Regions from separate parts of the Exiguobacterium sp. ERU653 genome, predicted to be linked through region 3. Evidence: predicted binding sites of a transcription regulator. Region 3 holds the regulator's gene; each other region holds the start of a gene.
What was found. Region 3 encodes Rex, which represses fermentation and respiration genes when NADH is low (regulators of the CRP and FNR family bind a similar motif). Its sites were predicted from a motif close to TTGTGAAATATTTCACAA; they were not measured.
Positions count from the first base shown of each region.

Region 1 (10,990 bases), on a different contig from region 3:
ATCGTCGGTCCAGCCTTTAGTGGGATTGTTGCAAGTATGACGTCACCCCCGACCGTTTTTCTATTCGTCTCTTTATTCGGTTGGATAATTCTGTTCTTGACGGTCATCACGATGCGTCGCGGTCAAATGATAGATGTGAAGACAAAAACAGATGACGAACCGGTGAAAGCTGATTCTAGAGTGATTCGGGCCTATTGGGGGGCTTTCTTCCTCATGTTTTCACAAGGGGCGCTCGCTTTTTTATTGCCGCTCCATGTGCAAGCGCTCGGATACGATTCGCGATTGAGTGGGACGTTACTCAGTATGTTCGGTGTGGTCGCCGTCCTATTCTTTTTATTACCAACGAACCGACTGTTCGATCGCTTTTCCCCGACTAAATTGAGCGCACTCGGGGTGGCCATCATCGGGACGAGTCAGCTGCTCATTGGACAAGCAAGTGTACAATCTGGCCTTTACGGGGTACTTGCCTTATATGGAGTCGGATTTGCAATCTTATTTCCGGCAATCAACACATTGTTGATTCAATCAACATCCCCACAAAATCGGGGAAAAGCGTACGGGGCATTTTATGCATTTTTCTCTCTCGGAACGGTGGCGGGATCGTCGTTTTTAAGTGCGCTTTCTCTTTCGGTCATCCAGCAGTTTACGCTGACCGGAGTAATTTTATGGGGAGCGAGTCTTCTCTTTATGATGAGTTCTCTAAAAAGAGGGCGAATGTTTTGACACGATGACTTTAATTCATTAATCTATACATATGATTAAATGTTTAAACCTTTAAACGTTTATAGGGGATTGAAAGATGTTCGATGGATGAAAGCGATTTCTTAGATTCACTCTTCATTGGATGATAAGATGAAATAAATGTGATAAATCATAAGGAGGAAAGTTTATGCTGGCACCGATTGAACAGTTGACGATTGATGAGCTTGTCCAGAAACAACGCCGCTTCTTTAAAACTCAGGCGACGAAATCAATGGCATTCCGTTTGAGCATGCTGACGTTTTTAAAGGAATCGATCAAGCACTATGAACCGGACTTGTTAGAAGCTCTGCGCGAAGACTTGAACAAATCAGAGATGGATGCGTATACGACAGAAATCGGATTTATTTACGATGAGATTTCACGAACGAAACGAGAATTAAAACGGTGGATGCGTCCGAAACGTGTCCGTGGAACAGCCATCCATCTTGGGATGAAGAGCGAGATACGTTATGAGCCGTACGGTACGGTATTAATTATCGCTCCTTGGAATTATCCCTTCCAATTGGCTGTTGCTCCACTCATCGGCGCAATCGCCGCAGGGAACACCGCCGTTGTCAAACCTTCAGAGTTGACGCCTAACGTCGCTCGTATCTTGACACAGGTGTTAGAGCGCGCCTTTACCGATCGCTATGTAGCAAGTGTCGAAGGTGATAAGGACACGGCTCAAGAATTATTGGATCAAAAATGGGATTACATTTTCTTCACAGGTTCTACGCAAGTTGGTCGGATCGTCAATAAATCAGCAGCGGAACATCTGACACCGGTCACACTAGAACTCGGTGGGAAATCACCTGTTATCGTTCATGGAGATGCGAACGTCTCGATTGCAGCGAAACGTGTCGCATGGGGGAAATGGATGAATGCCGGTCAAACATGTGTCGCACCAGACTATGTGCTCGTGCATGAATCACAACAGGAAGCTTTCTTAGAAGCCGTTAAACAAGAAGCGTTTGCGATGTTCGGGAATGGTGTCGGGACAAAACGATACACGCGCATCGTCAATGAAGCACACTTCGACCGTCTGTCCCACTACTTGACGGAGGGTGACCTTATTTTCGGTGGTGAAACGAGTCAAGATGAACTAAAAATTGCGCCTACTGTCATGACGAATCTTCATGAAGATGCTGATGTGATGAAAGACGAGATCTTTGGTCCAATCTTACCGGTCATTCCGTACCGTCAACTTGATGAAGTAATCGAGTTCATTTCTGACCGACCGCATCCTCTTGCTCTCTATCTCTTTACGGAATCGAAAGACGTGGAAAAAACAGTTATGAAACATCTTTCCTTTGGCGGAGGGTGCGTGAACGATGTCATCATGCACTTGACGAATCCGAACCTTCCGTTTGGCGGAGTCGGCGAGAGCGGGATGGGGGCTTATCACGGTCGAACGAGTTTTGAAACGTTCAGTCACGCCAAATCGATTTTAAAGAATACGACAAAATTCGATTTACCGGTCCGGTATCCGAACTTCAAACCGGCAGAAAAATTGATTCGGTTGATTCAGCGTTAAACAAGCAGAGAGATTCGGGAGAATAGCCGAATCTCTTTTTTAAAGATTGTTTGAAATGTCACATACTTTTACGATTCTTCCTGTCACACTCTTGTATAATAAAGTCATAAATGGAACGGACGAATGAAATGTGGAGGGAGCAACGACTTATGTCAATGCAATGTGGAACGACTCAGCCGAACAGTTTTGTATTTTCAGATGAAACGAAACAACTGTTTCTTGAAATGATGACGATTCAGCATCATCCAAAAGCAAGTATCGTGTGTTGGGAAGGCGAGAAGTGTGATAAGTTCTTTTACTTAAAGAGTGGTTCTGTTAAATTTACGAAAATCACAAAAAAAGGAAATCCACTCGTCATGTTCATGTATGGACCAGATGATTTCTTCGGTGAGTTCGATATCGTGGAAACTTTCCCGAGTTCATACAGTATCGAGACGACAGAAGAAAGTACAATTGGAACGATTTCGAAACGTGAGCTAGAATCACTGATGCAACGCGATATTCGGTTTGCTGGAGAAATTTTACGCTGGACATCGATGATGCGGAAGCACTCGGAAATGAAAGTCCGCGACTTATTATTGTACGGAAAGCCAGGGGCGCTGGGCTCGACATTACTGCGGATGGCGGCCATGCATGGTGTAGAGGAAGAAGATACCATTGTGATTCCTCGTCATCCGTCCGATGGAGAACTGGGGCAATTGATTGGAGCTCCGCGCGAGACGGTGAACCGTTTGATCAGCCAGTGGCGAAAAGACGGAGTTATCAGTACAACAGCAAAATCGATCGTTATTCACGATGTTGATTTTTTGAAAGAGCTTTGTCACTGCGAGGGTTGTCCTGCTGGAATATGTCGTTTGTAAACCACCTCATGTGTAGGTGGTTTTTTTGTGGACTCCTTTTTAAAAATGTGAATTTTGTGTGTTGAAACTACGCAAAATTGATGTGATTGTCACTTTTGAAGTGATAAATGTCACATATTATCACCTGAGCGATTGCGTACAATAAAGGTGGAAAAACAAGCGAAAGGGGTTTTACACGTGGAACATAAAGATGGGCAAGAACCAAATCTTAAAGGAACGTTTACATCGGTCATGATTGTCGCAGGTGTCATCATCGCCATGTGGTCTTCGGTCTTTTACTTATTTGTTACTCGATAAACATACAGGGAGAAGGGTCTCGTCATGCATATTCATAAATTAGAAAAATATTGGCTTACGTTTGGTATTATCTTACTTGCAGTTTTCTTGACTGTTCTAGGGGTATCTGCCTTCGCAGCGGGAAATCAACCTGCATCGGATGCGGATTTGATCGACCCGGCAAAAGTGAATCAGACGGCTCCGTTTGATCAACCGGGACTTCATCAAATTGGCGAGAATGAATACGAGCTCGTCATGATTGCACAAGCATTTACCTTTACACCAGGGAATGTCGAAATTCCAAAAGGTGCAAAAGTGACGTTCCTCGTGACGTCACCGGACGTCGTTCACGGATTTCAGTTGACAGGTACACCGGTCAATATGATGGTCGTCCCTGGACATATCAACTCATTGACGTACACGTTTGAGGAAGCTGGAGAATTTTTGATTCTTTGTAACGAATATTGTGGAACAGGACATCACATGATGTCGACTAAAATCAAGGTGGTGGAGTAAATGAACGATGTATCATCTAAACTGAAGCAATGGGAGATGGAGCGTGGAGTTCCGGTTCCGAGTATTGGAGCGAAAGAAGCGCGTCTTGCTTACGGTCACGTTCTTGTATCGATTCTCGCTGTCTTGATTGGTGCGTTGGCTGGTTTGATGCAGACGTTAATTCGGACCGGTGTCATTCCTGAAATTTTTGGATATTATCAGTTACTAACAGCTCACGGAATCATGCTCGGTATCGTCTTCACAACGATGTTCATCATCGGTCTATTATATGCGCTACTTGCGAAGTCATTCGGTCGCTTTGAATCGTTCCCGACCCGTGTCGCTTGGCTCGGTTTTTGGACGATGATTATCGGTGCTGTCATGATCACTGTGATGATTCTTGCTAATAAAGGGACTGTACTTTATACATTTTATGCACCGCTCATGGCAGATCCGCTCTTCTATGTCGGACTCGTCCTGTTCGTAGTCGGAACGTGGTTCTCCTCGTTCGCGATGTTCCGGATGTATGCAGATTACAAACGTGATAACCCAGGGGTTCATCCACCACTCCCGGCTTACATGAGTATTATGACGATGCTACTTTGGGTCATCGCGACACTCGGTGTCGCAGCGACGATTTTATTCCAACTCCTCCCGCTCTCACTCGGGTGGAAAGATACAGTCGGTATTGAATTATCCCGTACATTATTCTGGTACTTCGGGCACCCGCTCGTGTATTTCTGGCTCATGCCGGCATATATTGTGTGGTATACGGTCGTACCGAAAGTAATCGGCGGAAAAATCTTCTCTGATGCGTTGGCGCGAATGGCATTCTTGTTATTCTTACTCTTCTCATTCCCGGTCGGATTCCACCATCAATTGACAGAGCCAGGGATTGAACCGTTCTGGAAGTTCGTTCAAGTTATCTTGACGTTCTTAGTTGTCATTCCTTCGTTTATGACGGCGTTCTCGCTCTTTGCGACGTTCGAACTTCGTGGACGTGCGCTTGGTGCAAAAGGGTTGTTCGGCTGGGTGAAGAAAATGCCATATGGCGATGTTCGTTTCCTTGCACCATTCGTCGGGATGTTGTTCTTCATTCCTGCCGGCGCAGGTGGGATCATCAACGCTTCGCACCAATTGAACGCGATGGTCCACAATACACTTTGGGTCACAGGACACTTCCACATCACCGTCGGAACGGCTGTTGCCTTGACGTTCTTCGGAACGGCATACTGGCTCGTACCAGTCCTTCGTGGTCGCACGTTGACGAAGGCGATGAACAAACTTGGTTTGATTCAAGCAGGAACGTGGGCGTTCGGTATGGCCATCATGTCGTATGCGATGCATATCTCAGGGTTGAATGGGAACCCACGTCGTACGGGTCCGGCAACTTATTTCTCAGATGCGTTGACACGTGAATGGATTCCATATCACGTCATGATGGCAATCGGGGGAACAATTTTGTTCATCTCTGTTCTCATCTTCGTCTACTCGATGTTCAACTTGTCATTCCTCGCACCGAAAGGCGAAGAAGAATTCCCGCTCGCTGAGACAGAGGAAGCAGCGATGGATACACCACGTTATTTCGAGAATTGGAAACTATGGATCACCGTGACATTCGTCTTGATCGCATTTGCATACACCGTTCCAATCTGGCACTTGATTGAGAGTGCGCCTCCTGGAGCGCGTGGTTGGGTACTCTGGTAAACTAAAGTCAGCTCATACGTGAGCTGACTTTTTTGTGTGGGGAGGAACGGTATGAACACATTAGAAGTCATCCATGCAGCACGTTCGATACACTTAGGGAATCGACCGTTTGTCGTAGCGATTGATGGACTGAGCGGAGCGGGCAAAACGACGCGCGTTTCACATTTGAGCAATGAGCCGAGTGTTTATGTTCTTCACATCGATGACTATATCGTCGAACGTGCAAAGCGCTATGAGACCGGACAGTCTGAACCGACCGAGTATTATGCTCTACAATGGGACGTATCGCGTCTTGAGTGTGAACTGTTTCGTCCATTAAGGAATGGGATTACCGAACTAAAATTACCTCGTTACGTGTATGAACGAGATGTCATCGCAGAAGAGAAGATTGATGTGTCATCTGCTCATACAGTCGTCATAGAGGGGATTTTTTTGCAGCGACCGGAATGGCGTCCTTATTTCGATTATGTGATTTATCTCGACTGCCCACGCGAGGTTCGTTATGAGCGAGTATTGAACCGTGATACATACCTCGGCGATCCGGCGAAAAGACTTGCGAAATATAAGCGCCGGTACTGGCCCGGGGAAGATCTGTATCTTCAACAAATCGATCCGAAAAGAGGGGCGGATATCATACTCTGACTGAACATTTCAACATCTGACGCACGTGTCAGATGTTTTTTATTTGGAGAAAAATTGAAAAAATGATTGACGCAGAAGTGTATTAAACTAATAATACAGTTAGAAAGTGTATTAACCATGTCATACACTTAGAAAGGTGATGAACATGCAATTCAATACGAGGGCACCGGTTTATCTACAGGTCGTCGACTACTTCAAGAAGAAGATGGCACTCGGTGAACTGAGAGCCGGGGATGAGATGCCATCCCGACGAGAACTAGCAAACGATTTAAAAATTAATCCGAACACGGTTCAAAAAGCGTTTAAGGAAATGGAGGACCAACAATTGATTACGACCGAACGAAATCGACCGAGTCGCGTGACGACAGACGACGCCATCTTGAAACACATTCGTTCTGAGATTGTAGATGACGCGGTCGCTGTATTTGTGGAAGCGATTCAAGAACTCGACGTCTCGGTAGACGAACTTGTCGAGAAGATTAAACGACAGTACAAGGAGGGAATATACGATGATCGAAGTGTTGGGAGTTAAGAAGCGCTATCGCAAAAAACAAGTCATTGAAGACGTTTCGTTCACAGCGAACAAAGGAGAAATCACGTGCCTCATCGGACTGAACGGTACAGGGAAATCGACGTTATTGAAAGGCATCATGGGATTGACACCTTTTGATAAAGGTTCGGTATTGATTGATGGAAAACCGATCGATTTGAATCGAGTCGCTTTCGTCGCAGACCATGCGATGTTCCCGATTCACTTTACAATCGAGCAATGTGAGGCGTTCATGAAAGACTTTTATCCGACATTTGATTCGGCATTATTTGCTCGTCTCGTCGAAGACTTTAAATTGTTCCCGGAGGACAAGTTAAGCGAGTTATCGAAAGGGACGCTCGCCAAAGCGAACCTCGCACTCGGCATTGCCCAAGACCCGGATTATTTATTACTCGATGAACCGTTCTCAGGAATCGACGTCTTTTCGAAAGAACAGATTGTCGAACTGTTTTCGAGTGAGGTCATGGAGAACCGAGGCGTGCTCATTACGACACACGAGATTGAAGATATCGAGTACTTGATCGACAAGGCGGTCATGTTGAATAACGGACGCATCGTCCGTGAGTTTGATGTCGAAGATGTCCGTTTCATTCATGGGAAGTCCATCGTCGATGTAATGAGAGAGGAGTACGGGGCATGAATCTATTGAAACTATTGAGTTGGGAAGTCGAGCGTGTCACAAAACCGTTCTTGATGTTAGTCACCGGTCTCCTCGTCGTCCAGTTTGGATATCTCGGCTACTTTTTATGGGGCGAGACGAATTTTTATGAACAGTTACGTCGTGCAGGGAATGCAGACTATCAATTGATGTTTGTCAGTTACTTGAACGGAACTCCATATCTTTTATCCCTCGGGATTGCCGTTGCTGCCGTGTTACTGTACAGCGTATGGATTTGGTATCGCGATTTTCAAGGACGAGGGACGTTCATGATGCGACTCCTCACAATGCCACTAAAACGAATGACCATTTTTTTCGCCAAACTCGCTACCATATTAATGATGACGTTCGGGTTGTTCGCTGTCGAATGGATTGCCCTTAAGTTGCAATACATAGCGTTTACAAGTTGGTTCGAAGATAAGATGATTCCGATGCAAGGGTCATTTGAACAAGCACTATCGTACCAGGGAATACTGTCTATGATGTATCCTTCTTCACTCGTTAATTTTGTCATTCATCAATTGATGATCACGATCGCTGTGCTCTTCATCTTCGCATTTGTGTTGATTGAACGAAGTTTCTGGCAACGGACGTTGTGGTCACCGGTACTTAGCTTATCGATTCTAGTTGTCATCTTAACTATTCCGATTTTAGGCTACGCGTTCTTGGATAATTACCTGATTTATGATGAGACGATTGTATATGTCGGTGTGGTGTTAATAGCATGGGCAGGTGTGACGATTTGGCTAGGCGGACGATTTTTACAGACGAAACTGAATGTTTGAGGTGAGAAAATGAAACGAATGTGGAATGTGGCCGCTCTTGGTGCGGTCATCGTGATTGGACTTGGGACGTTTGCTGTTGATGCGACGGAAACGAAAGCAGAATGGGCGTTAGACATCAATTCGAATCCATCTGTTTGGACAGACGCAGTGGTTGAGATCAGTTATAGCATAGAGGACAGTGTAGAAGAGCGGTTTGAAGTGACGACTGATGAGAGTCGCATCACGTCAAATTTGAATTATATTGCTGAGGCGCTACGGTATCATGAACGTTTAAATGAGGGAGAACGCCCGGTTCATCGACAAATGAGCGGAATGACATATGCCCAATCGATTCAAACAGAAGAGGGATATATCGGGGTCGGTCAGGATGGAATGAAAGAGCTCATCGTATTTGAACAAGTAGAAGGAAAAGAGCTATCGACTTATACGTTCGATGCCGAGGAACGTCAAATTTATGAGATCATGACAGGGTGGTGGGCAGGTATCTTTATTAAGGACGGCCAGTTAAATTTGATCTATCGGGACGGATATGGCGAGGTAACAAAAACGATGCTCGCCACGTTCAACCAGACGATGAATGATGTGACCGTCAAAGAATTGAGTATGGACAAAGGATTTATCACCGGTGTCATGCATACGAATCGATTTTATGCTACTGATGTAGATACTCGGCTGACAGAAACACGTTACGTTCCAGTCAGTGTTAGTTCTCACGAAGTCATCCGAGAAGGGGAAGAGGACATCCATGTTGAGGACGCGATGCCAGGACTATTCGCTTACGATACAAAAACGGGGAAAGTTGTTCAATTGGTTGAAGGCCAAGGCTTTTGGGATCATACAGTGTCAGGCCACAACCTGATCGCATTAAATGAAGACGGCGAGGAAGTCGTCATCGACTTGAACACCGGGAAACAAACGACTCGGATAGTTCTCGACTCGGTGGATCATGCCTCTTACGTAAATGGTCGCCTGTACCAAACGCGCCAAGCGAAGGACGGTGTCGTTATCGATGTATACGAGGATGGGAGACAAATCTCAAGCGCGGCAATCACGCCTGAAAATGAAGAAGCGCGTGACATGCTCAAACAGATTGACGTATATGTCAGATAAAAATATGCAAAGATGGGGTCCATCCGAAGCGTGAGTCAGCGTCATTACTAGTGATGACCGCTACGATAACGTTTCTTCACTGCTATAACGGGGAGGATGCCTCATCAACATTCTGAGCGGACAAGTTTGTCCGCTTTTTTATTTTTTACATTTCTAAATATAGACATATGTCTTACTCCTTAGAACATCTTTTCCGGGCTTACATTCCAAATTTTAGTATGTTAATTTTGCGAGTGAATGGGAGGTCATATATATGAAAAATTCGACTAAAGAGTGGATTTACATCCTACTCCTCGCAGCCATTACCGTTATACACTTTTTTGTGGATGGATTGTCTGAGAATAGTAAAACGGTTATAACCATTGCGATTTTTCTGATCGCTGCAGTGCTTAAATTTGGAGTGAAAACGAAGGAGGAGAGATAAATTGTCCATAAAATCAAAAATTGTATCAGTTATGATGGCAATGGTACTTGTTTTGTCTGCCTCACTCATACCAGTAGGTTCAGCTAACGCTGCTGATGGTTTGAATGAGCAGGATTTACAGTTAATTGAGATCCTAACTGCAATCGAGAATATGCCGGATGAAGTGATTATGCAAGGCGAGGAAGCCATTAAAACATACCTTGAGAATGAAGTGAGTTTCCCACTCGGTTTAGATGAGGGACAAGGTTTATCGGATGTTCGAATGGCTAGTATAGGTTCAATTGCAGGTTGTGTAGGGGCCGTTGGAACTGCAATCGTCGTCAATTTTACTCCAGCTAAAATCCTCAAAATTAAGTCTGCCTTGAAATCTGTCGGTGGCGCCACTAAGTTTGTTAAAGCAATTAAACCATACTATAAGATGTCACAAGAGGATAAATTAAGTAAGACAGCGTCACTTAAACAAGCTGTCCGACTCGCCGCTAAAGATGCAGGACCAGATGCGCGCGAAGCCTTGCTAGATCTCTTCGGTGTTTCATCTGTGATTGGTTCATGTTCAGCAGCCTTTGGGAAATAAAACAGACCCCGATTGATTTCGGAGTCTCATAAAATCTGAGCGGGTCTTGGCATACCTGCTCTTTGTATTAGTGTTGGAATACTGAACTTGCACCCATAAGTATAGTGAGGCGATGATTGCATACAAATCCGGCCCCTTTACTTAGTCGGTTTCGGGATGATGACGCCTTCTTCTAAATCAAGTAACAAGTCGATCAGTTCCGCACAGAACTCTGGGAACTGCTCCAAAAAGGCACCGGGACCGACTTCATCCGTAAAGTCGATATATAGATCGACAACATTACCAGACATTTTCGCGGGTAAGGCGAGGAACGCCGAACCGAAGCGCCAGCTGCCTCGGATATCGAGTAACTTCCCGAGGACGAGGTCGCCGGTCTCACGTTCTTCCGGTAACTGAACAGCATATGTCTCTTTTGACTCCCAGTCTTTTAACTGACCGTCTTCGGTCACTTCAAAAATGCTGCAACGCGGGACAGCAAGTCCACGGAGTGCGTGATAGAGGGCAGGTGACATGTCGCCTTTATGGTCAGTCAAATAGCGACCGTGGGGCGTCATACCGTCCTCGTCTGTCTCAAAGAAGACGGCCCAGTCGATGAAGAGGTCACGGAAGAGCTCAGCGTCTTTTAAATGCCAAG
Region 1 covers NZ_JACSKV010000003.1:72,211-83,200, reverse strand. The annotation lists gene KNO95_RS11895 (MFS transporter) at 1-723, shown strand, start outside; gene KNO95_RS11890 (aldehyde dehydrogenase) at 890-2,275, shown strand; gene KNO95_RS11885 (Crp/Fnr family transcriptional regulator) at 2,425-3,135, shown strand; gene KNO95_RS11880 (cytochrome c oxidase subunit 2A) at 3,313-3,432, shown strand; gene KNO95_RS11875 (cytochrome c oxidase subunit II) at 3,457-3,927, shown strand; gene KNO95_RS11870 (b(o/a)3-type cytochrome-c oxidase subunit 1) at 3,928-5,613, shown strand; gene KNO95_RS11865 (kinase) at 5,665-6,255, shown strand; gene KNO95_RS11860 (GntR family transcriptional regulator) at 6,395-6,787, shown strand; gene KNO95_RS11855 (ABC transporter ATP-binding protein) at 6,765-7,445, shown strand; gene KNO95_RS11850 (hypothetical protein) at 7,442-8,248, shown strand; gene KNO95_RS11845 (hypothetical protein) at 8,258-9,358, shown strand; gene KNO95_RS11840 (hypothetical protein) at 9,784-10,356, shown strand; gene KNO95_RS11835 (hypothetical protein) at 10,494-10,990, opposite strand, start outside.
Region 1: KNO95_RS11880 (cytochrome c oxidase subunit 2A) is a predicted target of Rex. The motif match lies at 3,234-3,251, and genes of this name have one in related genera.

Region 2 (10,990 bases), on a different contig from region 3:
GACGACGCTCGCATGACGCCAAATGGCTGTCTGTTTGACGTCGTTCAGGTTTTTGTCATCCAATCTTATCGCACCTTTTTCCGTTCGAACGAATGCTAACAATAGTTGAAGCAACGTTGATTTCCCGGATCCACTCGGTCCGACGATGACCGTCTTCGAACCGCTCGGGATGTGTAACGTCACCTCATCAATCACATCTCGAGACGTATCTGGATAACGATAGCGAACCTCTTCGAAGGAAATCGACGGGGAAGCAGCGAAAGTCACGTCCTGTCGTTTCGCTTCAAACGCCTCAATCGCTTCACTCGGTTCTGTCACTTCAAACAAACGATCGGCTGCTTGCTTACTGTCTGCAAAGTGTCCTGGGAACACAGCCATCGGTGTCGTATTCTCAAACGCAGTGAGCGACATCATGATGAGCATTGCCAAGAATAAACCGTTCAAGTCTCCGTTTACCACCTGATACGCACCAATTGCCAATACACCCCATGAGACGAGTAACGAGGCTGCGACGACGAGCGACGAATTAAAAAATTGATTCGTCGCGTCTTTCCGCTCCGCCTCCATGTAACGTTCACTACGCGTGTAGACAGCTTGTTTCGTGCGATCGAGTTGGTGATGAAGTTTCAAATCCCGGTGCCCGTACAGCATCTCTGTCAATTGAATCGACACATCCCCACGTAACGAACGAATCGTCTCATCATGACGAGCGCGAATCCGAGCAAATCCGAGCGGAATCAAGAAGCCGGTGACGAGTACACCGAGTAAAATCCATAGACTGACCGCAAATGAGAAGAAAGTGATAAAGAAGATTGTACTTAAGAAGACGAGCACGAGTATGATTGGCGGATAAAATACACGGAGAAAGTAGTTTTGAAGACTCTCAACATCTCCGACGACGCGCGAAAGTAAATCCCCGCTCCGATATTTTGCGAAAATAGACGGAACGAGTGGTTCAAGTTGTCGATAAAACCGAACGCGTAGCTCACTCAAAATCGTAAATGTCGCTCGGTGTGAAGCAAGGCGCTCTCGGTAACGACTTCCTGCTCGAATGACCCCGAACAGTTTAATCAAGACGACGGGTACCATGAGCGCATATAGGGGCGGGACGAGTCCTGCCCGCGAGACGAGGTATCCACTTGCCGCAAACAAGGCGACCGCCGCTAATCCGGCTGCGTATCCAAAGAAGATAGAGAGAAGAATATCTTTTTTCTCGCGCATCATCCATTTTGTGATTGTCCAAAGCGAGTTCATCGACTCACCCCTTTCTGAAGCGCAAATAGTTCCGCATACTCTGGGACAGCGAGCAATGTTTCATGAGTCCCTTCTGCGATTCGCTTCCCGTCATCCATAAACCAAATCGTATCCGCCTCTTTGATTGTATGCAGGCGATGTGCCACCGTGATCAACGTTGCATCTTTGGAAAGCTCATCGATGGAACGTCTGACGATTCGCTCTGTTTTCAAATCGAGACCGGTCGTCGGTTCATCAAACAGTAAGATCCCTGGTCGTTTAAAGAAGGCTCGAGCGAGTGCCAGACGTTGTCTTTCACCGCCGGATAACCCAAATCCACCTTCCCCAAGCTCCGTCCAGATCCCGTTCGGCAAGTGTGCAATCACCTCAGATAATCCAGCTGCCTCGACTGCTTCTTGTAATTCCCGCTCATCGGCCGCCTCACCTAAAGAAATATTGTCGGCGAGTGTCCCCGCAAATAGATACGGATTTTGAGAGATATACGCAATGTTTCCATACCAGGCAGACTCGCCAAACGTGTGAAGTGGTTCACCGTCCACGAGGACGCGTCCCGACTTCACTTGCAGGAGTCCGGAGATGACGTTGAGCACCGTCGTCTTCCCAGATCCGCTCGCACCGACTAAAGCGAGGTGGGTACCGGATGAAATGCGACCACTCAACGGCTGAAGCGCAAAGCGCCCGCCTGCATATTCGAACGATATGTCCTCGAGTTCAAGGTCTGGTGTCCGTGAATCAAGAGACTTCGTTCCCCATTGAGTACGATCATCCGGGGCGTCTAGCACCTCAAAGATTCGATCCGCCGCGCCCATACTGCCTCGACCCGTATGGAAGGCGCTGCCTAAATCTTTAATGGCCAAGTAATACTCCGGTGCCAACACCAAGATTAAAAAGCCTGAGAAGAACGTGAGATTCTCCCAAACAACCATCTGTAATGCGACTTCTAATGCCACAACCCCGGTGCTGAGCATCGAGATAAATTCGAGCATGAGGCCGGATAAGAATGCCGTCTTCAACACAATCATTGTCGCATCCCGAAAATCGAGGCTGCTCTTCTCGATTGCAATTGCTTCCTGTTCGGTACGGTTATAAAGTTTCAGCGTCGTCAATCCTTGCAGAACATCCAAGAACTTTCCGGAAAATTGATTCATTTTCTCCATCTGTTCTTCGGATTTTTTCTGTGTCGCGATCCCGATGATGATGAAAAACAGCGGGATGAACGGTGCCGTCACCATCATGATGACACCCGAAATCCAGTGTTGGCTAAAAACGACGACCAAAATGAGGAGCGGGATGATCGATGTCTGGATGACTTGTGGCCAGTATTGACTGAAGTAAGCGTCCACCTCGTCAACGGCATCCATGAACACACTGACCTTCTTACCAGACTGACCGGTCAAGGACGATTCGACCGGACTCGTGGCATAGCGATCCAACAATTGAAGACGTAACGTCTGTTTCGCCTTCTCGGATAGGCTCGCACCGATTCGGCCAGATACATAACCGAAAAGCGCCCGTACTAACAGTGCAACAACGAGCCAAAGCAATGCCGGGATGACAGCTTCGAATGATTCATCTTTTAAGAAGATTCGGTCGACAATGTCGACGATTAAATACGCTTGTGCCAAAATGGAGAGTCCAATCATGACCGAAGATAATACGAGTCCGCTGATATGGCTTCTTTCGGCGAACGCAAGGGCTTGCAGTCGTTTCACCGCATTCATCCTTTCTCTATTTACAGTTCAATTCTTTGTGAGATTCATCACTAATTATACAATATGCCACGGTTTGAAGCGAATGCTCCGCTCGTTTGAGTATGTAAAAGACGCCCTCATCTGAGTGGCGTCAATCGATATCTTGCTCAAAATATTCAGGATGCCCGATGACGAGTTGGTGGGCATCGATACGAAGCACATCTTCTTTACGAAGTTTGGCTAAAATCGTTGAGACCGTCTCGCGGGACGTGCCGGACAAACGAGAAAGTTCAACCGCGGTGAAGGGACATCGGACACGCACGCCCTGTTCGTCGGGCTCCCCCAAATCTTCAATCAAAAAATGGAGCGTATTCAAGACGCGCTCTTTTGCACTCGGTGTGATAATCTCTTGGACACGCCGCTCATGTAAATCAAGAATACGGTTCATCTGCCCAATGATATAAAGCAACATACTCGACTGTGTGGACACGAACTGCTCGAAACGGTCCGTCGGAATATAGATGACTTCAATATCCGTCATTGCCTCGGCAGTATGGCGATAGTCTTCCCCCGTGAACAAACCGTTGTAAGGAAAGAACTGTTTCGGTTTTACATAGTCGGCGTAATGATGTGTCGCATTCTCATTCATTCGTTCGAGCCTAATGTAACCACTCATCAAAAAATACACACGCTCCCGTGGGTCACCTTCCATGAATAACAGTTGCCCTTTCCGATAAGTCCTACAATAGACGTGCGGGATGAGCTGTTCAAGCGTCCGACTTGAACATGTCGCAAAAAGCGTTAACTGTCGTAAATCATCGATAGTCCATCTATGTCGCATGTGTATCTCCTCATTTCCAATCAGATCTCTTGCTTTCATTATAGATGATATACAATTGAAAACGCTTTCAAAATCCAACATTTTTCTGACATGACAAAAAGGGGTTGCCCCCCTTTTAGTCCAACATAAGTTCAAGTAGCGCGTCCTGCAAATCTCGATCGAGTTCTAACGCATGAAGATCAAACAACCATGCTTCGAGACGGGTCTTCGTTGTGGCCATCTGATACAGGCGATCTTTCAAGTCGTAGGCAATTTCCGCGCGGTCTAAAAACCGATAGAGACGGTCGAGTCGATGTGCGTTCTGCGTCACATCGACCGGAAGTGTCACGGTCTGTTCTTTCTTTAATTCACCGAATGGAATGTGTAACGTCTGTGTCTCTGCATCATAATCACCATCACCGACAACACCGCGGACAAGAATCGTCAACGTCCGTTTCGGCGGAACGAGAGTCAGGTCGCCCGACATCTCGATGTGTAGCGTACGTGCTTCCCAATCGAGCGTGAACGTCGTTTCGAGCGACGCCCCTGTTTCATAATCCCTACTTTCTCCGTCGTCCTCATACATCGTAAATGTATTTGAAGCACCTGGGAAGACGAGCACCTCTAATGCGCTCGGATTCCCCGTATCGTTTCCGTGCGGCTCGTGTGGCATCAATGGAACGATAGCACCCGCTTTGGCGAAGACCGGTTGTTGATTGAGTCCACGGAACACACGAATCGTTTTATCTCCTTCATAGCGGTGTCCTGTGAAGAAATCGAACCACTCTCCCTTAGGTAACCACACATTCGCCGCGGCGACGTGGAGTTTTCGGTCCATCGGCGTGACGATCGGGGAGACGACGAGTTCACTTCCAAAATAAAATTGGTTCGCCACCTGATAAGCCGCTTCGTCGTCAGGATGCTCGATATACATCGGTAACACGAGCGGTAAGGCATCCGCATGATTACGATAGTTCATCGTATACAAATACGGGATGAGTTGGTGGCGTAGTCGTAAGAATCGCTTCATCGACTGTTCGGCTTCTATACCGAAACGCCAAGGTTCTTTGCCGTTAAACGTGCTGAACGTTGAGTGTAGACGCATGATTGGACTGAACACCCCATACGCGACCCATCGTGCGGCGAGCTCATCATCTTTTTTACCACGATGATGCCCACCAATGTCATGACTCCACCAACCGTATCCAATGTTCGTCGCCGTTGCGGTAAAATACGGCTGGAAGGCGAGCGAGGCCCACGAGATGATTGTGTCTCCCGAGAATCCGACCGGATAACGGTGACTTCCCGGGCCTGAATAACGAGAGAAAATGAGCGGCCGCTTGCCGTCACGGGCAATATCGACCGCATGGTAATGATTTAGCATCCATAAAGGATCTAGCCCTTCCATCTTCGACGTCGAACCCTGCTGCCAGTCAATCCACCAAAAGTCAACGCCGTCCGCTTCATGCGGATGATGCATCTGTTCGAAGTACGCTTGAATGAATCGCTTGTCTGAAAAATCAAACGGGATTCGGTCTTCCGATGCCGGATCGATCCCCATCGCTTCAGCCATCGCCGCGTAGTTGTCTTCAAACGCACGTACCCCGTCCGCGGGATGCAGATTCAGCGTCACCATCATCCCTTCGTCTTTTAACCATTTGAGGAAACGCTTCGGTTCAGGGAAGAGGTTTTTATTCCAGGAATACCCCGTCCAACCACTCCCGTACTCTTCAGGAATGTCTGTCACATGCCAGTCCATGTCGATAACACTGACTGAAAACGGTATGTCTTCTGATTTAAAGCGACGCATCAGCGCCTTATACTCTTGTTCGTCATACCGCCAGTAGCGACTCCACCAGTTCCCGAGAGCTTTACGAGGAAGCATCGGCGTCGGACCCGTCAACGTGTAAAAGTCTTGAAGTGCTTGTTTATAATTATGTCCGTATCCAAAGTAATAGATGTCATGAATTCCTTTTCGTCTCGGTTCGACGAATCGATCTTCCGTCATCAAAAAAGAGGATGAATCGTCAATGATCGCATACCCTTGTTTCGAAAGAATCCCTTCCTCTAATTCTGTCGCCCCGTCCACATGGTCGAGCGTCCGCGCCGTTCCTTTGAGTGTCCGTTCCGGACCGTTGAACATGTAGCGGCTATAATACGTACTAAAATTCCCTTTCACGTCCACATAGAGCGTATTCGGCGCGAACGGACCTTTCGTATAATATAAATGAATATGTTCCGTGATGATTTGAAGTTCCGTCTCATCTTCAACCACTCGGAAATTTGGCACATCAAATTCCCGATTCCACGCAACTTGGGTGGCGCGGTCTTCAAAGACACCGTCTTCCGCGTACTCCATTCGAATCAACTGACTCGTCAACACGGTAAAGCGATAGCAGCTTCCCTGCACGATCGCCTCTCTTTTTGCTTTTGGTTTCATCCATGACTGATACACATGATTTTCTTCAAATAGGCGCATACATACGAGCGTTTCCGCTCTCCGTCACTTCCTTCCTGAAATAAGTGCAAACGTTTACACTAAATATGATAGCAATCTCATTTTTGGCATACAACTTTCCTTCCCCTTGAATCTGGACAGAAAACAAAAAGTCGCAAACGTTTCACGTTTGCGACACATTCTTATTGTTGAAGAGAAGGGGCCAAGCGGACACGCGTACCGGCATCCCCATATATGGCCGCTAATGCTTGATCGAGCGAGGTGATAATGGCGACCCGGTTCGTACCCGACTCCGCGAACTGCAGGGCCGCTCTTACTTTTGGCAACATGCTACCCGGAGCGAACTGTCCTTCCGCGATGTATGTTTCTATTTGTTCCTTCGACGCCTCTTGGAGCGCCATCTCACTCGGCTTCCCAAAGTTGACATATACATGTTCGACCGCAGTCAGGATGAGAAGCACGTCTGCATTGACGAGATCGGCTAGTTTCGCAGCGGCGAAATCTTTATCAATAACCGCCTCGATGCCGACATATCCTTCAGGCGTCTCCATGACGGGAATGCCACCGCCACCGGAAGCGACGACGATGTGACCTGATTCGACGAGTGTTCGAATGACCGTGTGTTCAGCGATTTTCATCGGTACCGGACTCGGAACGACCCGGCGATACCCTCGTCCTGCATCCTCTTTAAACACGTATCCTGTCGTTCGTTCAAGGTGAAGTGCCTCTTCCTCTGTATAGAACGGACCGATTGGTTTAGTCGGATGGTGGAACGCACTATCGTTTGGGTCGACAACACTACGCGTGACGAGAGAGGCCACTTCGCGTTCAAGGCCACGTGCACGTAGCGCTTTCGTCAATGCATTTTCAAACCAATATCCAATCATCCCTTGCGTCATCGCTCCACAAACGTCAAGGGGCATCGCTGGCGTTGCTGGACTATCTGAGGCAGCTTGTTGCAACATCAGATTCCCGACTTGCGGACCGTTCCCATGCGTGATGATGACGTCGACTCCTTCTGCGATGAGTGAGGCAAGAGATTCCGCTGTTGCCTCCACCGCTCGCATCTGTGCTTCAGCTGTAGCATCTTTCCCTTGTTGAATCGCATTACCACCCAAGGCGATGACCACACGTTTCTTTTTCATATCTATACCCCCCGATCAGATGACTGAGATATTACCCGATAGTATGCGAATGACTGCGAAGATGGCAAGTGCGGTCAAAACCCCAGCGACCATCCACTCTATTTTCGTGAGTGATTTAATTCCATTTTCACGCTGCGCTTTCATGTAGAGAAGAGTGCCCGGTGCATATAAAAGTGTTGTGAGAAGCAAATAGTCAATTCCTGCGGCATAGATGAGCCACAGTCCGTAAATGGACGCGACCAAACCAATCGTCAAATCGCGCATTCTCCGCTCACCTGCACTGTAGCCAATTCTATTTTTCGATACTTTTACTTGGTAAAATGCTGAGAACACGTACGGGATCAAAATAGCACTTGAAGCGAGTGAGAAGGCAAAGTTATACGCTGCATCTGAAATTAAGAACGTGAAGAGGAAAAGTTGGATCAATCCATTCGTCAACCAAAGTGCGTTGACTGGAGCCTGATTTTTGTTCTCTTTCGTGAACCATTTCGGGAAGACACCGTCTTTCGCAGCGACGAATGGGATTTCAGCCGCTAAAAGGGTCCACCCAAGCCACGCTCCTAGTACAGAGATAACTAGCCCTCCGTTGATGAGCATGGCTCCCCACGGCCCGACTGCAGACTCTAGCAGATAAGCCATCGCCGGTTGCGAGGCATTCGCCACGTTTTCGGGCGTCATGAGCCCAAGTGACATGACGGAAACAAGTAAATAGATGACGAGCGTTCCGAGTAACCCAATCACGGTTGCTTTCCCGACATCGGAACGTTTTCGAGCACGACCGGAAAGGACGACAGCCCCCTCGACACCGATGAATACCCATAAAGTCACAAGCATCGTTGAGACGACCTGGTCGCGGACGCTTCCCCATGAGAAGCCGCCTTGTCCCCAAAAATCGAAGGTGAAGTTTTCGAGATTGAAGAAGAACAAGCTAATCGTAATGAATGCAAAAATCGGAACGAGCTTGGCGATCGTCGTAACAATATTAATCATCGACGCCTCATGCACCCCTCGCAAGATGAGCGTATGCACAAGCCACAACATAATTGAAGCTCCGACAATCGAGGCAATGTTTTGCCCGCCTTCAAAAATCGGGAAGAAATAACCGACCGAACTGAACAGCAGTGTGGCATACGCCACGTTGCCGAGCCAAGCAGATAACCAATATCCCCATGCCGAGTTAAATCCGACGAATGATCCGAATCCGGCTCGTGCATAGCTGTAAACACCGCCATCCAAGTCAGGACGACGATTCGTCAAATTTTGAAAACTGAGACCAAGCGCAATAATCCCGATTCCGGTGATAACCCACCCGATCAAAATGGCACCCGCGTTCGCACCTCGAGCCAAATCTGCTGCCAGGTTAAAGGCACCACCGCCAATCATCGATCCGACGACAAGTGCCGTCAACGCTCCAAGACCTAACCGCTTATCTTGCTTGTCAGGATGTACTCCAGCCGAACCACCTGAGTCATGCTCCACTTTCGTAGACATTCTACTCATCCCTTTCGCTTATTATGAAACGGGAGGGGGATTTCCCCTCACCGTCCGTCAACGTTCAAGCCATTCGCGTGTCTCTGTGAGCGTTGCTGCCATCACCGCCTTGATCGTATGCATTCGGTTTTCAGCTTCATCAAATACGAACGAGTGACGACTCCGGAACACCTCATCTGTCACTTCCATCTCCGTCAATCCATACTGTTCATGAATCGCCCGACCAACTTCTGTTTCTAAGTCGTGGAATGCCGGAAGACAATGCAAGAACATGATATCTGGATTGCCACTCGTTTGAAGCATGTCCATGTTCACTTGATACGGTCGTAACAGCTCAATTCGTTCAGCGAAGGCCGCTTCCTCGCCCATCGATACCCATACATCCGTATAGACGACGTCCGCGTGATCCATCGCTTCCTCGATACTCTCCGTTAAAGTAATCACAGCACCTGTTTCAGCTGCGACTGATTTGGCATAATCGACAATTTCGTCAGACGGCCAAAGTGATTTCGGTGCGCAAATACGCATATCCATCCCTACTTTTGCGCCGCCGATCAAGAGAGTGTTGCCCATGTTATTTCGTCCGTCACCGACATACACAAACTTGATTCCGGCCAATTCTCCTTTTTGCTCTTTCACTGTCAAAAAGTCAGCTAAGATTTGTGTCGGATGATAAAGATCGGTCAAACCGTTCCAAACAGGTACACCCGCATCTTTAGCAAGACCCTTGACCGTCTCATGGGCAAACCCACGAAACTGAATCCCGTCAAACATACGACCGAGAACAATGGCCGTATCACGTACTGATTCTTTCTTCCCGAACTGGATGTCGTTCTTTCCTAAATATTCCGGATGCATCCCTAAGTCAATTGCGGCGACTGTGAAGGCACACCGTGTCCGAGTCGATGGTTTTTCAAAGAGAAGGGCGATATTTTTACCTTCACATATCCGATGTGGGATACCTTGTTTTTTTTGACGCTTGAATGCAGCAGACAAATCGATCAAATAATTGATTTCTTCACCAGAAAATTCGTTTAGCGATAAAAAGTGACGACCTTTCAAATCAAAATTGAACGTTGTAGACATACTGCTTCCTCCTTATCAAATTTAGATGTCTTGTCGAATAATTGGACAACTCATGCAACGTGGACCTCCACGTCCACGTGATAGTTCACTCGACATGATTTCGATTACTTCAACGCCTTCTTTACGGAGCAGTTCATTTGAAACGTAGTTTCGGTCGTATGTGACCACGACACCTGGAGCAATCGCGAGCGTGTTTGACCCATCGTTCCACTGTTCACGTGCTGCCGCAATCGGGTCGCCTCCCCCACAAGGAATCAAGGTTACTTCCTGTAATCCGAGGACGTCTTTTAATACTTTTAACAAATCAGTGTGTTGTGCGATTTGAAGTTCACCTTCTGCATTTAAGGAAAGTTCAAAAATATTCATTTTGCCTTCCGGACCTTGGATGAACGGATGGATGGTGAACTTATCATGATCGACCATTGTAAAGACGGTATCTAAGTGCATAAACGCACGTGATTTTGGAATTTCGATGGCGATTACTTTTTTGAAGCTGTCTCCATGCTTGAGTAAGTTGAGGGCGACACGTTCAATTCCTTGTGCGGTCGTACGTTCAGAGATTCCGATAGCGACAACTTCTTTCGACAAGACGAGTTCGTCTCCGCCTTCCATCGCAAATCGATAGTCGCGGTCCGACCAAATCGGAACATCATGTTTCGCAAAGCGTGGGTGATAGCGCATAATATACTGCGTGAAGAGTGATTCACGGCGACGTGCCGGCTCTTTCATTCGGTTAATAGAAAGTCCATGTCCGATCGCTGCGGCAGGATCTCGTGTGAAATAGAGGTTTGGCATTGGATCCAAAAAGAAGGGATACGTATCTTCAATCATTTCGTGCAAGTGGCGGCGTTTTTCCGGCTTGATTTCTGATTTCCGGATACCGGCCATCACCGTTTCAATCAGCATTTCGTTATCAAAATCCAGTAAATATTCTTTTAATGTTTCGTAAGAGCCGTTGATATTTGATTTAGACTCGGATAAGATGTCCGCGACAAACTTTTCGCGCACACCAGGGAGCGATAGCGTCTCAGCCATTAGTTTTTCA
Region 2 covers NZ_JACSKV010000001.1:1,834,988-1,845,977, forward strand. The annotation lists gene cydC (thiol reductant ABC exporter subunit CydC) at 1-1,254, opposite strand, end outside; gene cydD (thiol reductant ABC exporter subunit CydD) at 1,251-2,975, opposite strand; gene KNO95_RS09310 (Crp/Fnr family transcriptional regulator) at 3,097-3,786, opposite strand; gene KNO95_RS09315 (glycoside hydrolase family 31 protein) at 3,902-6,244, opposite strand; gene arcC (carbamate kinase) at 6,406-7,368, opposite strand; gene arcD (arginine-ornithine antiporter) at 7,384-8,859, opposite strand; gene argF (ornithine carbamoyltransferase) at 8,917-9,945, opposite strand; gene arcA (arginine deiminase) at 9,967-10,990, opposite strand, start outside.
Region 2: cydD (thiol reductant ABC exporter subunit CydD) is a predicted target of Rex. The motif match lies at 3,002-3,019, and genes of this name have one in related genera.

Region 3 (10,990 bases):
TTACATATCAACCCATAAGGAGCTTTGCTATGCAACGTACACTTCGTAAGTCGGCGACCGACCGCTCTCTGTCTGGAGTATGCGGTGGGATTGCTGAATACTTTGGTATTTCATCAATCGGAGTTCGACTCATCTTTTTGATCCTACCTGGGAGTTTCCTGCTTTATATGATTTTGACGAATTCCATGAAAGATGCCCCACGCTATCTATAAAAAACGCAGAAGCTGTTAGCTTCCGCGTTTTTTGTTAGGCATTCACTTTGTCTTTCATCGCTTCAAGCGCTCCGCTGTTCAGGAAGTGCCATGGCTTGTTGTAGTGTGGTTGGAAGAAGAAGTCTACATAGGCGAGCTCTTCGATCGTCATCTCGTTTTGGATGGCTAGCGAGAGCGTGTTGACCGCTTGCGTCAAATCCGCTTTCGATAACACTTGTCCACCGACAATGCGATGTGTCCCTTTTTCATAGACGAGTTTGAATTCGACTTTCTCTGCGGTCGGCATGAACTCCGGACGATACGCGTCCTCAATGACGACACTTTCCACTTCGAGTCCAAAGAGCGCTGCCGCTTCTTCCGTCAAACCAGAAGACGCGATATTCCAGTCATAGAGTCGAAGTCCTGACGTTCCTTGTGTCCCTTGGTAGCGGACGCGTGGTTGCATCATGTTCTCCGCAATGAGCGTTCCCATGCGGACAGCGTTCGTCGCAAGTGGGATATAGGCGTGTGTGCGTGCCGGGTTGTAGTAGACGGCACAGCTGTCCCCCGCCGCAAAGATATCCGGGTTGCTCGTGCGCATGTATTCATCGACGATGATGGCGCCGTTCCCGAGCATGTCGACCTGTCCTTCTAGGAGTCCTGTATTCGGACGGAATCCGACGCACAAGATGACGAGATCCGCTTCGAATTCACCTTTGTCTGTCACGACATGTGTGACGTTCCCATCTGTTCCACGGAACGCTTCAACCGTCTGACCGAGTTCAAGATCGATCCCGCGACTGGTCATGTCCGCTTCTAATGGATCTGTGAACGACTTATCGAGATATTTGTTCAAGATGCGGTCGGCACTATCGATAAATGTGACATGTTTTCCGTATGCTTCGAACGCTTCGACGAGTTCGACCCCGATATAGCCCGCCCCGATGACGGCAATCTTCGTCGCATCCGTCGCACGCTCGATAATGCGTTGGGCATGCGCGTAGTTTTTACAGAGCTCGATTCCATTCATTTCGATTCCTGGGAGCGTTGGGACGATCGGCCATGAACCCGTCGTGACAATCAAACGGTCATACGTGTCATGCACGTCTTCCCCGGTTTCAAGATTTTTGGCGTGGACCGTCTTCGCTTCGGTGTCAATCGACAAGACGTCATGTTTCATGCGCATCGTCGCACCGAGTTCTTCAAGTTCACGTGGAGAGGAGTAGAACAACTCTTCCGCACGTTGGACGACCCCACCGACGTGGAGCGCAATCCCACACGAGAGGAAGCTGACGTTGTCGTTCCGCTCGTAAACGGTGATTTCGAGATTGTCGTGCTTGGCAAGTAATCCTTTAACAGCTGCTGTTCCTGCGTGTGTACATCCGATGACTGCGATTTTCATATGATTGTCTCTCCTTTAGGTGTTAGGCAAGTTAGCGTTTGTGATAAAAATCACATTCACTTTCTGAACTTAGTGTACTATTTCACAAGAAGGTTTGACAATCCTTTTGCTCACTATTTCACGTAAAAGTGTCTAAAATTTGAACTCCATGCGTGACAACAAAACCGTCCCGCAACCGGAACGGTTCACTTACGAATTCGTCGTGCGTCGTGCTTTGATCCAGTGATAGATGACGACGCCGATATAGGTGACAAGACCGATCACGTATAAACTGAAGCCGATCATGCTCCAGCCCAGACCATCCCATCCGCGAACAAAGACGAGACCAATCAAGATCAGCGTGTATCCTACCACGAGCAGCATCAACGAAAAGACGAGTCTTCGCTTAAATTTCGACTTCAAAAAGTTCAGCATGGCAATCAATAAAATCGTCGTCAACACACCGATGATGATGATTGCATCCCCGTAGTACTCCCAAATCATCGCTTCTCCCCCTGGCATCCAACTGAGTAGCTTTATTTTATCATGTCAGTCATGTGTTTTCGTGTTGTTGAAAAACGTTCGTTACCAAAAATCAAAAAAGCACCGTCTCCCTGGAAGGAACGATGCTCATTTCTCATTCATCTGTTTCATTAAATCCATCTGTTCTTGCACCATCGCTTCTTTCTCCCGGCGCAGCACCCCTTTATAGGTGATACGTGAAATCGATAAGCTGATCTCATATAGGAAGAAGAGCGGTAGTGACACCATGAGGTGCGACGTCAAGTCCGGTGGTGTGATGAACGCCGCGACCACGAATAGCGCAAAGTACGCGTACTTTCGAATCTTCGATAAGAAGTACGGGGTCACGACACCGATCCGGGTGAGGAACATCGTCACGACCGGTAATTGGAATAATAGACCGAACGGAATTGTCAGCTGCAACAAGAACGCGAAGTAATTATTGGCCCCGATGAGTTGTTCGAGTCCGAGGTCTTGCCCGAGGTCCGTCGAGATATCGAGGACGAGCGGGAACAACCAATAGTAGGCGAACGCAAGACCAATCAAGAACAATCCGAAGATGATCGGGATATAGGCAAGCGTGCCTTTCCGCTCATTCGGATGCAGACCGGGTGCGACAAACGCCCACACTTGATACAGTAGGAATGGGCTCGCCGCAATCAGGCCGATGACGAGCGCCAAGTTCAAGTAAATCATGAGTGGGTCCGCGACCCCAAAGGCGTTCAGTTCGAGCCCACGTTCGATGAGATCTTCTTGCAAGTACGCGAGTACATATTTGACACTCGGCAAAGCCATCAAAAAGAAGGCAAAGACGACAAATGCAGATAGCATCAGTCGTCTCCGCAGCTCTGTCAAGTGATCGGTGAGTTCCCGCTCTTGATCAGGTTGATGATTCATGGCTTACTGCTCTTTCTTTTCGATAGCTTTCTTGTCGTTCTTGTCGTTCTCGTCGTGCTCGTTCATCATGCCGTTCGTTGCATTTTTGAACTCACGAAGCGTCTGCCCGGCCGCGCGACCAAACTCCGGTAATTTCTTCGGTCCGAAGAGAATGAGTGCGATGATGGCGATGACAAATAGACTCACCCCACCTGGCATCCCGACGACGAGTGATGATGCTAGTAATTCCATTATTGATGGACCCCCTCAGCGGTTGGATAGTGTTGCATAAAGTAAATGAGTGACTGCAGCTCAATCGACAAATCGATGTGATGGACGCGAACGGTGTCCGGTACAGTGAGTCGTGCCGGTGTGAAGTTCAAGATACCCTTGATGCCGAATCGCACCAAGTCGTCTGCGACGGGCTGCGCATAGGCAGAAGGTACCGTCAAAATGGCGACGTCGATCTTGTTTTGCTTCATAATCTGTTCCATCTCATCGACGTGATGAATTGGGACGCCTGACATCGTCGTGCCGACTTTTGTCTCGTCTGCGTCGAACCCGACGACGATATGTGTGTTATTGTTTTTAAGGAAGTTATAGTTGACGAATGCCGTCCCAAGGTGACCGACCCCGACCAAGGCGACATTCGTAATCTCGTCTTGATTCAGTGTCTTTCGGAAAAAGTCTAACAGATACTGCACGTTATAGCCATATCCCTTTTTACCGAGCGCACCGAAGTACGAGAAATCACGGCGAATCGTAGCCGAATCGACCTTGACCGCCTCACTCAGTTCTGCTGAAGAGACACGTTGTTTCCCTGACGCATGCAGGCTTTGAATAAATCGATAGTATAGTGGCAACCGTTTGGCTGTCGCTTGTGGAATCTTTGGTTCGTTTTGACTCAACGGAAAGAGCCTCCTTTTTACGACACGTTACAAACGAATCTGAATTTCATACACCTTGATTGTAAACGAATTCACATGACCACTCAACGAATATACCTAAAATCGCTGAAAAATACAGTATACTAAATAGAGAGAAAGGGGTTTTTTCACTTGATCCTACTGCAAGTCAACAACTTATCCAAATCCTTCGGCGTCGAGCCGATTTTAGAAAACGTAAAACTCGAAATCCAGGAAGGTGAACGTGTCGCCCTCGTCGGTCGGAACGGTGCCGGTAAGTCCACACTTTTGAAAGTCATCGCTGGTGAATACAACTATGATTCCGGGGACATCATGAAGCCAAAAGACGTCACCATCGGCTATCTCGCCCAAGACTCAGGGCTCGAATCCGACGAGACAATCTGGAACGAGATGCTCACCGTCTTCACGGACTTGATCGAGCAGGAGAAGACGCTCCGTCGCATGGAAGCCGACATGGGATCCGAACGAATCCTAAATGACGCCGCTGCGTACGAACGTCTCCTCTCTTCTTACGATGAAGAGCAGCATACGTTCAAAGAGCGTGGCGGTTACCAGTATGAAGCGACCATCCGCTCGGTCCTCCATGGGATGCGCTTCTATCCGGATGACTTCGAACGTCGCATCGACACGCTATCCGGGGGACAACGGACGCGTCTCGCCTTGGCGAAGATGCTCCTTCAAAGTCCTGACCTGCTCATCTTGGATGAGCCGACGAACCATTTGGACATCGAGACGCTCGCCTGGCTCGAGAAGTACTTGGGCGGCTATAAAGGAGCTGTCCTCATCGTCTCCCACGACCGGTACTTCCTCGACCGTGTCGTTTCGGTCGTCTATGAGCTGTCACGTCATCGGAGCCGTCGCTTCGTCGGGAACTACACGAAGTATCTCGAACAGAAGGCCGCCATTTACGAGCAAGAGAAGAAGCAGTTCGAGTCGCAGCAAGAAGAGATTGCCAAGATGCAGGATTTCATTCAGCGAAACATCGCCCGAGCGACGACGACGAAGCGTGCACAAAGCGTGCGGAAGCGTCTCGAGAAAGTCGACCGACTCGATGCCCCGGACGGTGACGAACGCAGCGCCGTCCTCTCGTTCTCCATCAAACGCCAGAGCGGGAACGATGTGTTGAGCGCGAGCGACCTCGCCATCGGGTACGAAGAACCAATCGCCCAGCATCTCCGCTTCCAACTGCAACGCGGTGAATCCGTCGCCCTCGTCGGTCCGAACGGGGTCGGGAAGTCGACATTACTCAAAGTATTGACGAAACAACAAACCGCCCTCACCGGTGAGATCCGTTACGGGACGGGCGTCGAAATCGGTTACTACGACCAGGAGCAACAGAACTTGTCTGACACAAACCGCGTCATCGATGAGATTTGGAACGACTGGCCGCTCATGCGCGAACAGGAAGTGCGGAGTCTTCTCGGTCAGTTCCTCTTCAGCGGCGATGACGTCACGAAACGTGTCCTCGAACTATCGGGTGGTGAACGGGCACGTCTTACGTTGGCCAAGCTGAAGCTCGAGCAACCGAACCTCCTCATCTTAGACGAGCCGACGAACCACTTGGATCTCGACTCGAAGATGATTTTAGAGAATGCCCTCCTCGACTATCCGGGCACGATCCTTTTCGTCTCGCATGACCGCTACTTCATCGACCGTCTCGCGACACGTGTATTAGAGATCACGCCGAACGGCATCGATGAGTATCTCGGGGACTATTCGTACTACGTCGAGAAGAAAGAAGAGCTCGAAGAACTCGCACGACTCGCTCGTGAGGAGACGAAGCAGGTCGTCGTGAAAAAACAACGCGCCGACAAGGAACAGCAACGGGAAGAGCGCCGGATCAAACAGCGCATCGAAGAGATCGAGCTGGCGATCGAGCAACATGAGAAGCGTCTCGACGAGATCGAACAGTTGCTGTGTGAGCCGGACGTCTTCAACGACTTCGCCCGTGCCCAAGAACTATCGACCGAATCGGACGCAGCGAAAGAATCGATCACCGCACTTTATGCGGAATGGGAGGAACTCCATACATGATGCGTACCCGTGCCATGCGAATCGAGTTCATTCAAGCGTTCCTCACGGGACTCGCCTACATCGTGCCGACCGGGACCGAGTTCGTATCTGAACTCATCCGCGGTGAGCCGACGATCGTCCCGTCTATTCTCTTTTACTTTTTGCCTGTCGTCATCGGCTTCATCATTCAGACGTGGCCAGGGATCTTGCTCAGTCTTTTCAGTGGATTGCTCATGAGCACGCTCTTCATTCGCATCGTCGTCTGGCCGGTCGACGTGACCGTTCATACGTTCTATGCGCCAGGCTCGGTATGGGCCCACTTCTACGAAGAGACACTCTTCATGTGGATTCTCGCCCTTCTCGTGTTCATCGTGAGTCGTATCAACACATGGCATCGAGAGAATTATCGACAACCAAAAGCGTAAACAGTAAAAAGAGAGGTCAGCGTTGTCATACGCCGGCCTCTCTTTATATTAGAAATATCGTAACGGCTGGAATCCTACCGTATGGAAGTCGAGCTTCGTCCCGTCCTCAGCGATGAAGAAGACGGCCTCGTTCGTATCGACGTCACGTGTGAACACCTTATAGAACGTCATCGGCTTTTCGCCATTCGTCACATAGCGTGCCTCATGCGTCGAGATGACTTGCGCGAACAGTTGCTGTTCATCGAGTTCCTCGATCAAATCCTCAAACTTCGCCGCCTCTTCTTCCGTCGCCTCGCGACCCCGCTCGATTTCATAATAAGCATCGCTCGCTTTTGGCTGTACCCCGAGATTGCGATCGACGACGATCACACGCTCCGGCTCTTGGTCGACGACACTCGTGTAGCCATATAGTGACTCGATGAGCGTATTCTCTCCGGTCACGCGACCGATGCCTTCTAATGACTCTTCTCCAGTGAGTGACTTCACTCGTGTCTCTTCTGGAACAATCTCCTCTTGGTAGGCGATATTGTAAGCGCGGATGATCTCACGTACTTGTAAGAACGTCGCAACGACGAGTAGTACGATGAGTCCTCCGATGATGATGCGTTTCGTCATGTCTCTATTTCCCCCTAGACTGTCATGCTCTCTTCTAAGGATAACCCAGGAACCGCGTTCATCGCTAGTGTATCGCGCTTACCGCGCACATACGCGTGATGTGCCGCCACCCCGATCATGCCCGCGTTGTCCCCACAGAGGTCAAGCGGTGGAATGACGAGTTGAATCCCTTCAGCTGTAGCAGCCTCTTGAAGCGCTGCGCGGAGGCCACGGTTCGCCGCGACACCACCGGCGACGAGCAATTGCTTCGCCCCTTTTTCCTTCACGGCACGAATCGCTTTCTCGACGAGTACTTCGACGACACTCGCTTGGAAGCTCGCCGCCAAATTTTCTGGGATGACCGTCTCTCCACGTTGCTCCGCATTGTGTACGGCGTTGATGACCGATGACTTCAAGCCACTGAAACTGAAGTCAAAGCTACCTGGTTCGAGACGAACGCGTGGGAAGTTATACGTGTCTTCCCCGAGCGCAGCCAAGCGGTCAATCGCAGGTCCACCCGGATAGGGGAGACTGAGCGTGCGCGCGACCTTATCGTATGCCTCACCCGCCGCGTCATCACGTGTCTCACCGATGACTTCGAAGACACCATGTTCTGGCATATAGACGAGTTCCGTGTGGCCTCCTGAGACGACGAGACAGACGAGCGGGAATTGCATCTCTTCGACGAGTTCATTCGCGTAAATATGTCCCGCGATATGATGGACGCCGATGAGCGGTTTTTGATGGGCGAACGCCAATGCTTTGGCTGCACTGATGCCGACGAGAAGGGCACCGACGAGACCCGGTCCTTGTGTGACTGCGACCGCGTCCACATCTTCCATCTTCACGCCTGCTTCGCTTAACGCGTCGTCAATGACATACGTGATACGCTCGACATGATGACGGGACGCCACTTCAGGGACGACGCCACCAAATCGTTTATGACTCTCGATTTGAGAAGAGACGACGTTTGACAATAACGTCTTTCCGTCTTTGACGAGCGCAACGGACGTCTCGTCACAGCTCGACTCGATTGAGAGGATCAGTGATGTGTTCATTCTGATTCACTTCCTAACTTCGCCCAATAAATATAGGCGTCTTCATTATTATCCTGATAGTAGCGCCTTCTCCGTCCAGCTTGCATAAAACCGAACTGTTCATACAGTTTTTGCGCGCCGACGTTTGACACACGGACTTCTAACGTCAATCCGACAAGTCCTTTCGACTTGGCGAATGTGACGAGTTCCGCTAACAGTTGATTGCCAATCCCTTGCCCCCGAAATTCAGGTAAGACGGCAATGTTCGTGATATGTCCTTCATCGACGATTTGCCATACCCCGACAAAACCGACGACCCGTTTGTCATGGACCGCGACAAAATAAATCGCTTGTTCATTTCGGAGCATTTCATTCATGAACGCTTCTTTTGTCCATGGAATAGAGAACGACGCTTTCTCGACTTTTGTCACTTCTTCGACATCGAGCCACGTCATCCGACGAATTTTCACGTCAGCCATTGTTTTGTCCCTCTAACCATTTCGCTTCTGCTTCGGCGAGACGCAAATACTCTGGTTCAAACGCATGGACGTCGCTCGTCTCATCGCTGAATACGACCAAATCACTCGCGCGCCCGTATCGATGGGCAGCCGGTGCTTCGATATAGTCGTATTCGCTTAACACGTCACGGAACGGCCCCACGTCTCCGACGACGAGGAAACGCCCTTGGCTATTCAATCGTAACCAGTCCGCGACCGAGGCGTGCTGATCGTGTGTCAGTGCCTTGTTGTGCTGATAGTATCCGATATACGCGTTGCCACGGCGCGCGTCAATCAACGAGACGACCGGCAAGTCCGTATTCGGGGCCGCTGCCATAAGCTTTAGGGCAGATACCCCGATGAGCGGAAGATTGAGCGTATAGGCGAGTGTTTTCGCCGTCGTCACTCCAATCCGAATTCCCGTGTACGACCCAGGCCCTGTCGTGACAACGATGCGCTCGAGCATGTTCGGTGTCCATTTGACTGCTGCCATGAGCTGTTCGATCATCGGCATGAGGGTGACCGCATGATTTTTTGAGACCATGACCGTCGCTTCGGCTTGAATCTCTCCAGCCTCACTTAACGCGACAGATAAACGTGTCGTCGCGGTATCAATCATCAATTGCTTCATACGAGCACCTCCTTGGCGATTTGAACGTAACGCTCACCCGTCGGAGCGAGTGTCAGTTTCCGTTCTTCGTCACTTACCCGTTCAATCGTGATGGCCAAGCGTTCTTCCGGAAGCGAGGACTCGATCAAGTTCGACCACTCCACGATGGCGACACCGTCACCGTTGATATATTCCTCAAGACCGATGTCATCCCCCGTATCCTCGAGTCGATAGACATCCATATGATAGAGCGGCAAACGCCCTTTGTATTGTTTCATAATGGTGAATGTCGGACTGTTGACGTTCCGCGTGACACCGAGTCCTTTTGCGAACCCTTGTGTGAACGTCGTCTTGCCGGCACCGAGGTCACCGTTTAATGTGATGACCGTTCCTGCATCGACGAGCGTAGCCAAACGTTCTGCCACCGCCTGCGTCTCTGCCGCAGAATGCGTAATCAATGTATACATGAATGGTTCTCCTTTTATCACTTCTCATTACGTACTCATTGTACACTTCATTTTAAGCAAAAAAAAACACGAAACGCTATCGTTTCGCTATCTCATTTAAAAATTGGTTGCGGGGGCTGGATTTGAACCAACGACCTTCGGGTTATGAGCCCGACGAGCTACCAGACTGCTCCACCCCGCGACGACATATGAAATTAAATAAAAATTGGTTGCGGGGGCCGGATTTGAACCGACGACCTTCGGGTTATGAGCCCGACGAGCTACCAGACTGCTCCACCCCGCGATGGTTTGAATTGTTTCGACATCCTCTATAATAAGTGAGACAGTTATAAAAAGCAACCTTTTTCTCTATGTTTTTTGAAAAAAGGAATCGGGAACAGATATAACAGCATATAATTTAGAGAAAAGGGGCGCGACCGCCATGTCTAAATGGGGAAACCGATTCAAAAAATGGTTCTTTTCGGAGATTGAAGCTGATATCACGTTTGACCCTGCGGCACTCATTCCGAAGCAGGAAGTGACCGGGACGTTGCACGTATCTAACCCGACGACCAATGTCGTCCGACTGCAAGAATTGACCCTAAACTTTTTGACGACGTTCAAAGACATCACTATAGAAGGAAACGAGTTCAATCGAGAATCTGACATTCAAGAGATACCAATCCCACTGTCTGTCGTGTTGGGACCCGGAGATAAAGAGGATATTCCTTTTTCGTTCGAGTTGACGATGTATGCTCCCTCGTCTGCCGGGGCTCCCTATAGTGTGGAAGCAACGTTATGGGATAAAGATATGAAACGTGTCTGGTTTGACGTGATGGAACACATCGAAATCGAACCGATGCCTGAGTTAACACGCTTACTCGAAGCGACCGCTCATGCCGGTCTTGAGCCGATGTTCGTCCGAAATGTGATCGACCCGCTCGGGGAAGAACGTCCTTATCCGTTCGTTGAAAAGTATGGATTCAAGCCGGTCGGAGAATGGGCCGATGAGTTCGAGGTCGTCAAATCGTTTTGGCGCCTACATGAAGACGGGATTGACCTCTACTACTGGCTCGACAATATCGAGACCCAACGAACGCTCGAATCGATGGCGACCGACGTCGAATTGCGTCACCGTTCCCTCACATGGGAGCAACTCGAGCGCGAACAAGAACAGCTCGGTCTCGGAATTCAAGAAACGTTACGCAGTCACCGCTCCTCGTGAGCGGTTTTTTCAATTTGAATTTCATCCTTACTCGTATTGACGATGGTTTGGAAGCGATGGCGATACGGATGCATAAACAACTCATATTGAAGACGTCGCTCGGCATGGGATGAACGCAAGTAATCCAGTTCCATTCCCCGTTCCTGGATATCACGTTGTGAGCGTCGCTTGAACTCCGTCTCCCCATCCGTATAAAGATATATTGATTGGTCAAAAGATGAAAGATCCAGGAATGCGACGCTCATCC
Region 3 covers NZ_JACSKV010000004.1:101,557-112,546, forward strand. The annotation lists gene KNO95_RS13075 (PspC domain-containing protein) at 30-212, shown strand; gene KNO95_RS13080 (FAD-dependent oxidoreductase) at 247-1,593, opposite strand; gene KNO95_RS13085 (YesK family protein) at 1,783-2,076, opposite strand; gene tatC (twin-arginine translocase subunit TatC) at 2,203-2,991, opposite strand; gene KNO95_RS13095 (twin-arginine translocase TatA/TatE family subunit) at 2,995-3,189, opposite strand; gene KNO95_RS13100 (redox-sensing transcriptional repressor Rex) at 3,222-3,878, opposite strand; gene KNO95_RS13105 (ABC-F family ATP-binding cassette domain-containing protein) at 4,029-5,930, shown strand; gene KNO95_RS13110 (hypothetical protein) at 5,927-6,334, shown strand; gene KNO95_RS13115 (hypothetical protein) at 6,383-6,949, opposite strand; gene tsaD (tRNA (adenosine(37)-N6)-threonylcarbamoyltransferase complex transferase subunit TsaD) at 6,964-7,986, opposite strand; gene rimI (ribosomal protein S18-alanine N-acetyltransferase) at 7,983-8,444, opposite strand; gene tsaB (tRNA (adenosine(37)-N6)-threonylcarbamoyltransferase complex dimerization subunit type 1 TsaB) at 8,437-9,093, opposite strand; gene tsaE (tRNA (adenosine(37)-N6)-threonylcarbamoyltransferase complex ATPase subunit type 1 TsaE) at 9,090-9,539, opposite strand; tRNA gene KNO95_RS13140 (tRNA-Met) at 9,644-9,720, opposite strand; tRNA gene KNO95_RS13145 (tRNA-Met) at 9,746-9,822, opposite strand; gene KNO95_RS13150 (sporulation protein) at 9,961-10,743, shown strand; gene KNO95_RS13155 (uridine kinase family protein) at 10,728-10,990, opposite strand, start outside.